3 regions of the Cohnella hongkongensis genome follow, and region 3 is predicted to be linked to each of the others. Evidence: riboswitches for the same ligand, from Rfam matches in the RefSeq annotation. Region 3 holds a riboswitch; each other region holds the start of a gene.
The links. Region 3 has a riboswitch for cyclic di-GMP ahead of ACFO3S_RS08465 (DUF342 domain-containing protein). Riboswitches for the same ligand answer to the same signal wherever they lie in the genome.
Positions count from the first base shown of each region.

Region 1: linked by a shared signal. The riboswitch ahead of ACFO3S_RS05425 (fibronectin type III domain-containing protein) and the one ahead of ACFO3S_RS08465 (DUF342 domain-containing protein) in region 3 are both predicted to bind cyclic di-GMP.
Region 2: linked by a shared signal. The riboswitch ahead of ACFO3S_RS12900 (transglutaminase-like domain-containing protein) and the one ahead of ACFO3S_RS08465 (DUF342 domain-containing protein) in region 3 are both predicted to bind cyclic di-GMP.

Region 1 covers NZ_JBHSEP010000002.1:508,240-512,549, reverse strand. The annotation lists gene ACFO3S_RS05435 (glutaminase domain-containing protein) at 1-396, opposite strand, end outside; gene ACFO3S_RS05430 (AraC family transcriptional regulator) at 494-1,294, shown strand; cyclic di-GMP riboswitch class I at 1,547-1,645, shown strand; gene ACFO3S_RS05425 (fibronectin type III domain-containing protein) at 1,708-4,310, shown strand, end outside.
Region 2 covers NZ_JBHSEP010000008.1:87,575-91,884, forward strand. The annotation lists gene ACFO3S_RS12890 (D-alanyl-D-alanine carboxypeptidase family protein) at 1-161, opposite strand, end outside; gene ACFO3S_RS12895 (class D sortase) at 452-1,108, shown strand; gene ACFO3S_RS12900 (transglutaminase-like domain-containing protein) at 1,175-1,990, opposite strand; cyclic di-GMP riboswitch class I at 2,003-2,090, opposite strand; cyclic di-GMP riboswitch class I at 2,125-2,212, opposite strand; gene ACFO3S_RS12905 (collagen binding domain-containing protein) at 2,342-4,310, opposite strand, start outside.
Region 3 covers NZ_JBHSEP010000004.1:260,097-264,406, reverse strand. The annotation lists gene ACFO3S_RS08470 (HD-GYP domain-containing protein) at 1-200, opposite strand, end outside; gene ACFO3S_RS08465 (DUF342 domain-containing protein) at 281-2,146, opposite strand; cyclic di-GMP riboswitch class I at 2,210-2,298, opposite strand; gene ACFO3S_RS08460 (branched-chain amino acid aminotransferase) at 2,406-3,491, opposite strand; gene ACFO3S_RS08455 (LysR family transcriptional regulator) at 3,615-4,310, shown strand, end outside.

The sequences.
Region 1 (4,310 bases), on a different contig from region 3:
AATGTCGTGCCGCTGCCCGTCTTTTATCGCGATATCGTATTCGATGTAGGAGGCCGGGCGGGACAGAAGAGCAAGCCGATCGGGAAGAAGCGGCGTGAAGAAGCGCAAAGTCAATTCCACCTGCTCGTTGGCGAAGGTGTAGATTGTCGTCAGCGGCTTGACCTCCAGCTTGATCTGCGGAAGCGCCTGCGGCTCGGCATAATAGCGTTCGCCGAACGCCTCCACCTTCCCCATGAAACGGTACGCCTCGCCGTCGACCTTAAGCAGGCCGAGCATGCCGTTGCGCTGTCCGGTCCAATGACGGGTATGGTCGTCGTACAGGCAGTCGGCGAAAGACCAAATGCTGAAATACGGATCAACGGTAATCAGAGGAACTGCAGAGGGTCTGAAGCTCATTCGATCATCTCCTGTTCTATGCGATCTACATATAGTATACTGACGTCGAAGAGGGCAAGGGATAGATAAAAAAGATGATTGAATGAGGAAAATGCGCATGAGAGAAGAAATTTACGCCTTCCCGGAGGGCGCCGGGACAGCATACGGCTTGATCTTCGAAATGGCCGGAAAATCCTTCTGCGACGGCACGTACCGGATCGTTCGGCCCGGCTCGGCGGTGAGCACCATCGAATACATTGTCAGAGGGCGCGGAACGGTCAAGATCGATTCGAAGGAATTTTATCCGAAGGCGGGGGATACGTATTTCCTGCACCAGGGACAGGATCATTTGTATTTCTCCGACAAGGACGATCCGTGGGTTAAAATTTGGGTCAACGTCAAAGGGGAGCTGCTGACGGATCTGATCCGCCGGTACGGGCTTGAAGGCTGCTACCATATCCCGGGCTTCTACTCCATGGATTATTTGCAGCGGATTGTCCGCAACGCGCAGGCCGGCGGCGACAACTCCGTGCTCAACTGCACGTTGGCCGTGCACGAGCTTTTGATTAAAATGAACGAGCATCTGTATGCGCCGGCCATTCGATCGGATGCGGCGAAGCTGAAAACGTACCTGGATTATCGCGTGTCGGAGAATGTTTCCCTGTCCGAGCTCGCGGCGGTCGTCGGAAAGTCGGAATCGCAAACGATCCGCCTGTTCAAGCGCCAGTACGGCGTCACGCCGTATCATTACCATCTTCAATTAAAGCTCGATTTCGCGCAAAAGCTGCTCAGAAGCACGGGCATGACCGTTCGGGAGGTCGCGGCGCACCTATCCTTCGCGGACGAGTTCTACTTTTCCAATCTGTTCAAGAAGAAGGTGGGGATGGCTCCGAACCATTTTCGCAAGCGGAGGCTCTGAACGGACTCTCCTGTTGAATCCTGGAGGCTGTAAGATTACCATTCCAAGTCGCAATCTTCAGTGTATCCACGTTCTTCTGGATCAGGCTCGTTACAAGCTTGGGCCACTGCTTTGTCACAATTTCTATAACTTTAGTCTTAAATTACGAAATAATGAGTAGATACCAAAAGGAAAAACGTGTAAAATGTCGAAATAGCGAGAGGGTAAATCTACCTAAGAAGACTAAATAACCCTTTTAATCAAGGCCATTTGAACTGAAAAAGGCAAACCTGTTCGAAAGACAGGGACGCAAAGCCACGGACCTTAGGCATCGGTCGGAAGACCGATTGCGATGGTAGCCGGGTTGCCCGCTCTACTGGTCTTTTATTTTTTGTTTTAATATCCTATTTTAACCATAAAAGGGGAAGTGTGTAATGAGTGGCCGAATCGTTTCCAGGCTGGCTATAGTTCTATGTTTCGTCTTTCTTGTGCAAATCATCGTACCTTCATCATGGAATTCTCCAGTTCAGGCATCGTCCGAATCGCCGGATATCCGTATTCAATTCACATCTCCACTAGCCCCTGCAGCGGGCGGGTACCTCCCAGATTACGGCGAACCTTACGGAGAACGGAACGGATACACTTACGGATGGAACTTCGATCATACGCTCTATACAGTCAACGAGGCCGTATATGGTTCTTCGTTGCTGGATTCAGCTATCGAGATGCAGGCCGGAGGGCAGTGGGAAATTGCATTGCCTGTTGGCAGCTACGAGGTAGAAATTAGCGTAGGTCATGCCGTTTATGGCAGCACCACTACGCTCCAGGTAGAGGATGTCGCGTTCTGGGATCACGTCGTGCTTCCGGCCGGCGGACTGGACAAGGTGAAGAAGCGCGTTCAATTGAACGATGGCAGATTAACCCTGAAGGGAGATCCGGTCAGCCCTTCGGCTTTCATCCATACGGTAGAGATCACGAAAATCGTTCCGGTTAATCGTTCAACGTCATTGCCTTATATCGGGTTGCCTGCGGAGCTAAATAATGTGCCTGGGGACAAGGTAATTTTATCCGGCTCGCAGCGCAATGAACACAATGCCATTTCGTCCGTCAGGGTGAAAGAACTGGGTCAGGCTATTGATAACTATATGAACGAACAAATATTCGTAATGGAACAACGAATTGCTGCGATGGAGCAGCAGGCCAAATCGTGCGCGGATTGCAAGGCAAGCGACCTGGAATCGGCGATTCTTGGAAGTTCGAGCGAATACGTCGTCATGAAGGCAGGGCATCTGAATCTGGATGCTTCCGCGACATTCGGCTCGCCGTCCAAGCCGGTATTTCTTATCTTGGACGGTTTGAATACGAACCGGAATTTAACGCTTACCGTCTACGGAACGCTGGTGGTCAAGGGAAATTTGAACGCAAATACGAATTTGACGTTAAGCTTGAATGCGCCGGATCAGCAGTCAGCCGGAAAAGGGGATATGTGGATCGGGGGCACACTTCATTTAAATAACGATTCCGTCGTGCGGGCGGCAGGCGATATGGCTGCGGGAAGTCTTATCTATAACAACGGCCAATTGAACGTGCAGGCTGACCGACTTCTTGTTGTCGACAACATGCATATTAACACCAAGGTAGATATGACCATCAGGCAAGAAATGCTCATCGGTAGCTTGGTGTCGAATAATCAAACGGCGAACATCAACGTCAGTATCGGCGATGCATTCATTCGCGACGATATTCACGTTAATAATCACTTGAATATTCAAACCGGAGGCGTCGTCGCGATCGGCGGCAGCATCACAGCGAATCAGAAGCCGACCATCGCCACCGGCATCAGCGCGAATGGTCAAACAAAGCTGCATTACAGGATTAACGGGTTGCTCGCAGAGTACTATACCGAACCGAATTTAACCGGCGAGACATTCACGATCGTAGATGAGAACGTAAACTTGAGAAACAAGCTGCCGATCTCCAACGCCGGACTGAACGACGGTAACATGTCGGTAAGATGGACGGGGCAAATTACGCCTTATTTCACGGAGATGTACGAGTTCGAAATGGACGTTCGCGGCGGGGTAAAGCTGTGGGTGAACGGTGTACTTCTTGTCGACAAATGGGAGGAAACGGGAAACGGCAAGTACTCCGGTTCGCTTGTTCTCGAAGCCGGAATCGAGTATGACATTCGTCTCGAATATGCCAATCGAGGGGGGCAGCCTCAAGCCGTTTTGAATTGGGCCAGCGCGTCCGGCGCGAAGGAGATCGTGCCGCAAAGCCAATTGTCGCCGTTCCCGGTGCCGATGCTTACGGCGACCGCGACGGAGAACGTCGTGAATGCCGCATGGACGACGGCCTTCAATGCGAATAGTTACGAGTTAGAGGTAGATGGGGTTATGCACTCTCTAGGCAGCCAATCCGCTTTTACCCATGAACCGCTGGAACCGGGCACTCTGCATAAGTATAGGGTCAGAGCGGTCAGGGGGGATATTAAAGGTGCTTGGTCCGTGCAGCAAGAGGTATGGACTTTACCGGATGTGCCCGCCAATATAAGGATTCATTCCACAAGTAATTCCCTAACGTTAACATGGGATGAAGTGGTAGGCGCTTCGAGATATGATATCGAAACCTACAACACGATTATCGATAACGGCAATGTAACTTCCTATACGGAACTTGATCTGAATCCGAACTTGCAGCGTACGTTTAGAGTTCGGGCGCATAATGCCAGCGGGCCCGGAAAGTGGAGCGCCATCGTGGCTAAGTCAACTCTGCCCGGAGCGACAGGCGCATTGTATACCGTAGCGACGGATACTTCCATCGCCGTGAGTTGGGATGCAGTCTCCGGGGCGGATAACTACGATATTGAGGTCGACGGCATGATCGTTGGAGGCCTTGAGGCCACGCAATATCTGCATGCCAACTTGCAGCCGAACACGATTCATACTTACCGAGTCAGATCAAACAACAGTGAAGGATCGAGCGGATGGAGCGAGGCCGTCCAAGCGGTTACGCTTCCGTCTGTTCCACGTCATCT
Region 2 (4,310 bases), on a different contig from region 3:
GTGCTGTTTTTCTCGTAGATGACCGTGCCGCTGTCCGCATCCATCAGAATCGCGGATTTGGCGCTGGCGGCCAGATCCGTGGCCGGCGGCTGGACCGACGGCTCCTTGGCCGCAGCCGCGGGCGGCGCGATCAAGGCAGCCGTCAAGAGCCCGGCAAGCAGCCAGGCGTAAGGCCGTTTGTTGGACGGTGTTCGTGTCTCTTTACAAGCCAAAAGTGGCTCCCCCTCCTGAAGGCCGTTTGTCGGCCTATGATTTCTTCCCCTTAGTCTGTCCTTCGGGGAAGAAATATATTCCATCCGGTCAGCCCGTTCTCCGCCGAGAGTTAACTGATTCGGATACGCTGTACAGTTTTTGTTCAGCCGGATCATTTATGATTTTATAGTCGGGGGCATCTCCCTGTTAGAACGCGCAAGCTTAACGATAAAGCACTTGCAACGCCAGGAGGACGTGAATGAAAAAAATAGCCTACGCTTTGATCGCCGCCGGGCTTATTCTGGTCGCCTTCCCCTTCGTCCGCGAATATGTCGATGACCGGGAGCAGAAGCGGCTGCTAAGCGAAATGGAAAGGTCGTTGTCTACCGTCGATCCGACGCGCTCATACGCCTTGCAGCAGGAATTCGTTCAGCTTTCCGAAGTGCTCGATCGAGGAATCGAAGGACCCGTCGAGTCCAATGCGCCCGATGAAGAATCGGTGCCTATGGACGACAAGACGATCGCCATCATTCAGATTGACAAAATCGATCTGAAGCTGCCGATTCTGGCGGGAGCGACGCAGAAAAATATGAAAGTCGGCGCCGCTCATATGACGGAGACGGCCCCGCTCGGCGAGGTCGGCAATGCGGCGGTCGCCGCCCACCGCGCAAGAACGAAGGGGCGAATGTTTAACCGGCTTGACGAGATGGAGATCGGAGATCGAATCGATATTCGGCTGAGGGACAGGAGCATCGCCTACCGCGTGACGGACATCAAAGTCGTCGTTCCGACCGATCTCTCCGTACTGAACGCGGACGGAAACAAAGCGATTCTGACCTTGATTACGTGCGACCCGCTCGTTAATCCTACGCATCGGCTCATCGTCCACGCCGAGCTTATCGAAGAGGATGCTTGAGAACGCCCGCAACAATGCAAAACAGGCCGGAATCGATGACGATTCCGGCCTGTTTCTTCTGAAAATCTAATAATATTTGATTGCCGTATAGTCGCTTCCCTTTTTGGCGAACGCTGCGTTTTTCTTGTTTTTGCCAAGGCCTGCGTCCACTGTCGTGTCCACGACGACCCACTTGCCGTTCAGATAGACTTCGTTCCATGCATGGTATTCCGCCACATGCGTCGAAGTTCCCATCGCCAGCTTGGTCGGGATGCCCGCGCTGCGCAGCATTGCCGCGTACAAAGTCGCATACCCGTAACAGATCGCTTGTCCCGATGCCAGCGTCTCGTCTATATCCGGCAAGTAGTCCGCAGTGACCTTGCGCGCCAGTTCCTTATCGTAGCTCACATTTTGAACGATATATTCGTAGACCGCTTTGGCCTTCTCTTCGTCGGTGGTTGCGTTGCGAGTCAATTCCTTCGCTTTGGCAAGCGCCTCCTCCGCGTCCTTCCAACCGATATTTTGAGTGGAATTCAGATAAACATCGGTCGTTCTCGCAACGGCGACGTCGATCTTCTCCGAGGAAAGGACGCGGTACTTCGTACCGGATACGTTCTCCAGCACGGCAACCTCGTATTGCCCGTTCCCCATCTGCAGCGGCAGCCAAGTCGTCTGTCCTTTCGCCTCTGGGGTCAGCGTATAGATATAGCTTGCGCTTCCCTTCGATATTTTCGCTTTCGTGTTCACGGAAGGCTTGTACGCCAACCGAATGCCGATCGTCCCCTTGTCCAATTGGGACGTGTCCAGAGTCGCCTTGTTCGCTCCCGCGCTTCCATAGGCGACAGCCGGAATTGCGGCGAAGAGAACAAGCGCCGACAAGAGCAGTCGAGCATATCTGAACATGGATAAACTCCTTTCGGTAGCTGGCTGTCATCCTTCTTGCGGAAGGGAAGACCCTCTAGCTTTGCGCCACTGCCTTTCGACAGGTTTGCCATTATCGTGAAGCTTGTCCGAATAAAACAAAAAAAGCCGAGTCCTTCGGTAGCTGGCTGTCATCCTTCCTGCGGAAGGGAAGACCCTCTAGCTTTGCGTCGCTGTCTTTCGACAGGTTTGCCGTTATCGAGCTTGCTTTTGTAATTAAATTATAGCGAATTTTCGTCGAATTTGCAAGGAAAAACCTGCCAGTCAATCGGCAGGTTTTTCGCTATTTTCTCTAATTCGACTTTGATTTTTTCTCTCTATTTCTCTATCTCTCTAGTTTTTCTTCATACGGAAAATACGATTGCGATTCATGAGGAACGCTCCTGCAGCGATAAGCGCCACACCGGCCAGCTGAAGCGGCAGCGAACTGTTCTCGCCGGTTTTCGGCAAAGTCTTGGTGCTGCCCGGAGCTTGTTCCTCGTCAGATACCCCGCCGCGTGGAACGTCTTCCACGTCGATCTCGACGAGAATTTCTTGTTCGTTGCCATCCGAATCGGTAATGACGATGGTGAAGGAATCTTTGCCTTTGTAGTCTTTGTCAGGCGTGTATTCCCATTTGCCGTCCGGCGTAATGCGGACCGTACCGTGCTCCGGCTCTTCGCCGACTCTCACCTTGCCGCCTTCCGGAACTTCCGTTTTTCCTTCCACCGGCTTGTCGTTCGTCGTTTTCTCTTCAATCTTCGTTTCCGGCTGCTTCGGTTCCTCCGGATCTGTCGGATCTGTCGGATCCGTCGGTCCCGGCGTTTCGGAAGGCTCTGGAGATTCAGTAGGCTTCGGAGACTCCGTAGGTTCTGGAGATTCCGTAGGCTCAGGCTCCTCCGTTGGCTTCGGCGTCTCCGGAGGAGGCGTCCAACCTCCGCCGCCCGAGCTCGGAATTCTCTCGTTTGTTTTTTCTACCAGAACCGTCGACGTCTGATTCGTCGTAATCTCGAATTCGACCGGATCCGCGTTCAGACGATAGTCGTTAGGAGCTTTCACCTCGATCAGCCGATACTTGTTCGCCGGCAAATCTTCAAGGAAAAGTTGACCGTTCGAATCAGTCGTCAGCTTGGATGCGTCGATGCCGGAAACTGGCTTGAAGATCGGGTTACCTTCCAGATCCATTGCCGTCGTCTGTTCTTGCAGTTCGAAGACGGCTCCGCCGAGAACCAGAGTTTTGCTCGCATTGTACTTCGTCAATCGGACGGAACGATCGTTCGCCTTGTTCTCTATCGTGATTATCGTCGTTGGCTGTGTAATCACAATCGCGGTCTCGGCTTGTTCGATTACGAAACCTTCAGCTTCCATTTCCTCCAACGTATAGTTTCCATAATCCAAGCCTGTAAACCTAATTACGCCATTGACGTCCGTTCGATCTTCACCCACAACAGTGCCATTGGCATCTTTCAGTTGAAACTTAATATCTTTCAATTTTTCTTCCGTCTTAGCATTTACCTTAATGACCACAAGCTCGCCGCCCGTGCCTTTCGAATTCTTTGCTTCGAGTTCGACAATCTCAGTCTGATTGGCCGCAATGTCCAACTGGATCGGCGTCGGATCCAACGAATAGAACAACGGAGCCTTCACTTCCTCCAGCTTGTAGGTGCCTGGGGCCAAATCCCTCGCAGCAATTTGTCCATTGCCATCCGTCGTCAACAGATCTCCAACCTGATTGCCATTCGAATCAAGCAGTTTAAACTCGGCGCCTTCCAATTTAATCGAGGTATTCGCGGAATCGACCTTGATTAGCTGGAAGCCCTGACGAATTTTCTTGTTTTCAATTTCGATCGGAACAGCATTTCCCTTAAAGTTAACGATTTTACCGGTTGCGAATTGCGAATCCCGAACATGCCCGTTCGGCGCTGCAGTCTCTACAATTAGATATGGCAATCCATTGGTATCATTGTATCGATAATCTTTAACCGTTTCGGCGGTTCCGTCCGAACCCGTTACCAGCGTCTCCAGAAGCACCGTTTTAGCGGAGTTCCACAGCTCGAATTGAGCATCGGCAAGCGGGTTACCTTCATCGTCCGACTTGACAATTTTAAGCTTCTGCTTTCCAGTGGAAGCTCCGGCGATCGCTCCTCCTAGGGAAACAACGATTTTCTTAATCTCGCTGTCCGTAACCGCAGACGAAGACTGTCCTTCAAATTCGGCTTTATTGCCGATTTCTTGGCCATTGTCCGCTGTAATATATGACTTGTAACGCAAAGTGTAGGCGGTCGTCAGCGGTTCCCTAAATGTTAGAGAATATGTGTTGTCT
Region 3 (4,310 bases):
CGCTTCGCGCATTCGAACATTTCCCGGACTTCCCAAATCGCCGAATCGATCAGATGAACGATCGACACCGCCTCCACATCCTGCTCGCTGAGAGCGACGCCCTGTCTGGCCAGCAGCCGGACATCGCGATCCGTCAGCACCCGCGAGACGGGAACGACCAGCGTGCCGCTGTCGTTGTAGATGTTGCGATTGACTCGCATCCCGATATATCCCTTTAGTTGACTCGAACCCATGTTCATCCCACCATGCTAATCTTTATGTTGCGCTTAGGGTCGACCGTTTAGATGTGCCTCTTCAAGGCCTGAACATCGAATACCGTGCGCCCGACCGGCTCGAAAATGTCCTTGCAGTACTTTCCGACGCAGACTCGCCCGGAATACATTTTATTCACCTGAACCTTTCGCCTTGCTTTCAGCACCGAGTTGGCCCCGGTCTGGCCGCCGACGGTCATCGCCTTGATGCTGTCGCCGGCGTCGAGCCGAGAACCCCGGCATATCGCCTGTTCTGACAGGAAGACGATGTTCCGGGCGGAATACAGCTCGCACAGCAGCACGCCGTCGCGGTGAATGACGATGTCTCCGTTCGACTTCAATTCGCTGCCCTGGCATTGGTTGATGCTGATCTCCACTTGCTCCTCCTGCATTCGGGCCACATCCCCGTGAGTGTCCTGAAGCAGCGCGAGAAATCCCTGGACGAACTCGCGGGTAGCCGTCTCGATCAGCTTCGTCGGCATCGTGAACACTTCGGAAATTTCCTTCAGCTTCTCGTACTCCGTCTGCCGGATGTTGCGAATGTTGGTGATGACGAACTGCAGCTCCTTGATCAGCGGAACGATCTCCCTCATCTTCGTCTCGAGGAGAAGCTGCACAATCTGGCCGAAGCGCACCGGCTGCCGCTTCGCCTCGAGCGCCCCCTCTAGCGTCCCGGACGCCGCGAGCAGCTTCTCTATCCAGTCGCAAAGCTGCTTGGACGTATGATAGAGACGATTGAACAAGACGCCGAAGTAACCGGAATACAGCCGACTGGAAATGACATTGCCGCGAACATTGATGCTGCCAGTGGCCGTGATCGTCGAATTGAACACATGACCGTAGACGTACACGTTGCCGAGCGATTCGACGATCATGTTGTCGGTGACGTCCCCGCAGACGATCACGTCTCCGGAAAACACGATATTGCCGGTCGAAATATCTACGTTGCCCGAGACGACGTACGAAGTGGAGACGTCGAACGTCTTGATCTTCCCCCCGGTTATTCTGGGCCTCCCCTGCTTCCTCGCGATGACCTGGCCGTCCGGGGTCAGCTCGACGCTGGGCTTCGTCAGAATAAACAGATCCTTGGGAGGCTGCGGCAGCGTAATGTTGCCCAACACGTCGTACCCGGCGGTTCCGTCCACCATCGGAATTTTCCGGGCCATCAGATCGCCCTTCTGGACGGTCGGAATCCGAAGGTGGTTGCGAAAGTCGATCACTCCGTCGGCTTCGAAAAACTCGCTCCTCACCTGCTGATCGAAATAAATTTCCAGCCGGGCGTCCTCGCCCTCTACCGACGGCTTGCCGCTGGCCACGACGACAGGCTCGAAGGTCGGGTTCAGCAGCTCCCTCTGAATGGCGCCGAATTCGATGCGGGACTTGATCGACATCTCCTCGAGCCTCGCCACCACGTCGGCTAACTGGACAGTTTTCAGAACGATGCTCTCGTCGTCCTCCGCCCGGACGATCACTCTCCGGTCGGGGCCGGCATCGACCAGTCTGGCCGCATAACGCTCTTTCGCGAACAGGCGCAGATGGGCCTGCAGCTTGTCCTCGGTAATCGTAATCTCGAATAGAGGCTGCTCCTCGATGCCCCACGTCATTTTGTCCTCGGCCCGCACTTGGGCTTCCCAGGCCACTTCCTCGCCGTTGACGAACAGCCGCACCGGGCTCATCGGGTAGATAACGGCATACTCGCCTCCGGGCCCGGGATTCTGCACATAGATTTGCTGATTGCGAACCCGAATCGTGCCGTCCTGTCCGGGAGAGCGCCCCCCCTCCTCCCGTTCGTCCGGTGCGGGCGCCGTCTCCGGCTCCCCCTCCCCGTCTTCGCCGCCGATATCCAGCCGGCGAATCAACTGTCTCAATTCGGATTCGGAAATATGCTTGTTCAAGCTTCACACCTCGCGACAACAAAAAAGACACTCTCCCGAATGGGAAAGTGCCTTAACGCTCCATTCGGCGGCCTGGCAGCCGTTGAACTGGGAAGTTCTTTAGGCCCATAGCTTTGCGTCCCTATCTTTCGAAAGGTTTGCCGTTTCCTGTATGCGTCTCCTCGATGTATATTTAACTAGTAAAATTGAACATCTCCGCCTATTTACGTCGTGCATCACTATTAATTATAAGTCTATAGTCGCAATGATTTCAAGAGATTTATCGATTAACCGCCGATTCCAGCCGGACGATCCATCCGAACGGATCCTCGACCGTTCCCCTCTGGATCCCCGTCATGAAGTCGTACACTCGGGCGGACAGCGGTCCGGTGCGCCCACCGTTCAACGTCAGCTTGTCGCCCCGCCAGTTCAACTCACCGATCGGAGAGATGACGGCCGCCGTGCCCGTGCCGAACGCTTCCTCCAGCGTTCCCTTCCGATAAGCCTCGACCAGCTCGTCGATCGAAACTGCGCGCTCCTCGACGTCGATCCCCCAATGCTTCAGCACTTGAAGGACGGAATCCCGCGTTACTCCGTCCAGAATGCTTCCGTTCAGCGCGGGGGTGACGACTTTGCCGGCGATCTTGAAGAAGACGTTCATGCTGCCGACCTCTTCGATATATTTGCGGTGCACGCCGTCCAGCCACAGCACCTGCGAATACCCTTTGCCGGATGCCTCCTCTTGCGCTTTAAGCCCTGCCGCGTAGTTGCCCCCGGTTTTGGCGTTGCCGACGCCGCCCGGCACCGCGCGGACGTATTCCGACTCCACATAGATCGTGACCGGGTTAATCCCTTCGGCGTAATAAGAGCCTACCGGGGACAAAATAATGATGAAATAATAGCTCTCCGAAGGGGATACGCCCAACGTCGCCTCGGTCGAGATGATGAACGGGCGAATGTACAGCGAAGTGCCCTCGTCTGTCGGAATCCAGTCCTCGTCGATCTCCAGCAGCTTCTTCAGCGCGGCCATCGCCAGATCCTCGTCGACCGGCGGAATGCTGAGACGGGCGTTGGAGCGGTTCAGCCTCTGCAAATTTTTGAAGGGCCGGAACAGCAGCGCCGATCCCCCCGGCGTCTTGTAGGCCTTCATGCCCTCGAAGACGGTCTGGCCGTAGTGAAACACTTTGGCGGCCGGATCGAGCGAGATCGGCTGGTAAGGTACGATTCTCATATCGTGCCAGCCTTGGCCTTCCGTATATTCCATGATAAACATATGATCCGTGAACTGCTTGCCGAAGACGAGCGACGAAGCTTCGGGTTTCTTCTTGGGGGCGGTCGTCCGCTCTACCGCGATGTTGTGGGCCATGTCCGCTTCTTCTCCTCCTTATTATGCGAGCGCTTTATAATTGAATGATACCAGAGCGGGATGTATATTGATAATATCTGTTTTGTCGGTAATGTATACCTTTCAGGTATGGAGGCGGTTTACATGGATATGCGGCAGCTTCGTTACTTTCTCGCGATCGCGCACGAAGGACAGATTACCCGGGCGGCCAAGCAGCTGAACATGGAGCAGCCTCCGCTCAGCCGCCAGCTCAAGCAGATGGAGCAGGAGCTTGGCGTCGTGCTGTTCGATCGCAACGGCAAGCGGCTTCAGCTAACCCAGGCCGGGGAGATGCTGAGAGATCGGGCCATCGCGCTGATGAAGCAGTTCGAAGATACGATCACCTACGTGCAGGAGCTCGGAGAGGGCGTACAGGGCGTTCTGTCGATCGGCGCGGTCGTATCGTGCGTCTCGCTGCTCCCTCCGGTTCTCCGCCGATTTACGGAGAAATATCCTCAGGTGACCTTCAAAATCCAGGAGGGCGATCACTTCCTGCTCGGGGAGCTGCTTGAGAACCGGGAGCTCGAATTTATCGTCACCCGACTTCCGTTCCAGTCCGACTTCCAATCCCAACACTATTCGATGCTTCCGCTGCCTTCCGATCCTTTCGTCGCGCTGCTCCCGGCGCAGTGGCTTCCGGCCGGGAAGACGTCGATGACGTTGGAGGAGCTCGCGCAGTTCCCGTTCCTGACTCTGAAGACGGACAGGACGACTGGCATGCACAATCAGGTGTTTCACGAGTTCAAGCAGTTGGGCCTGGAGCCGCGAATCGTCAGCGAGTGCTCCAGCGTCGCCATCGCG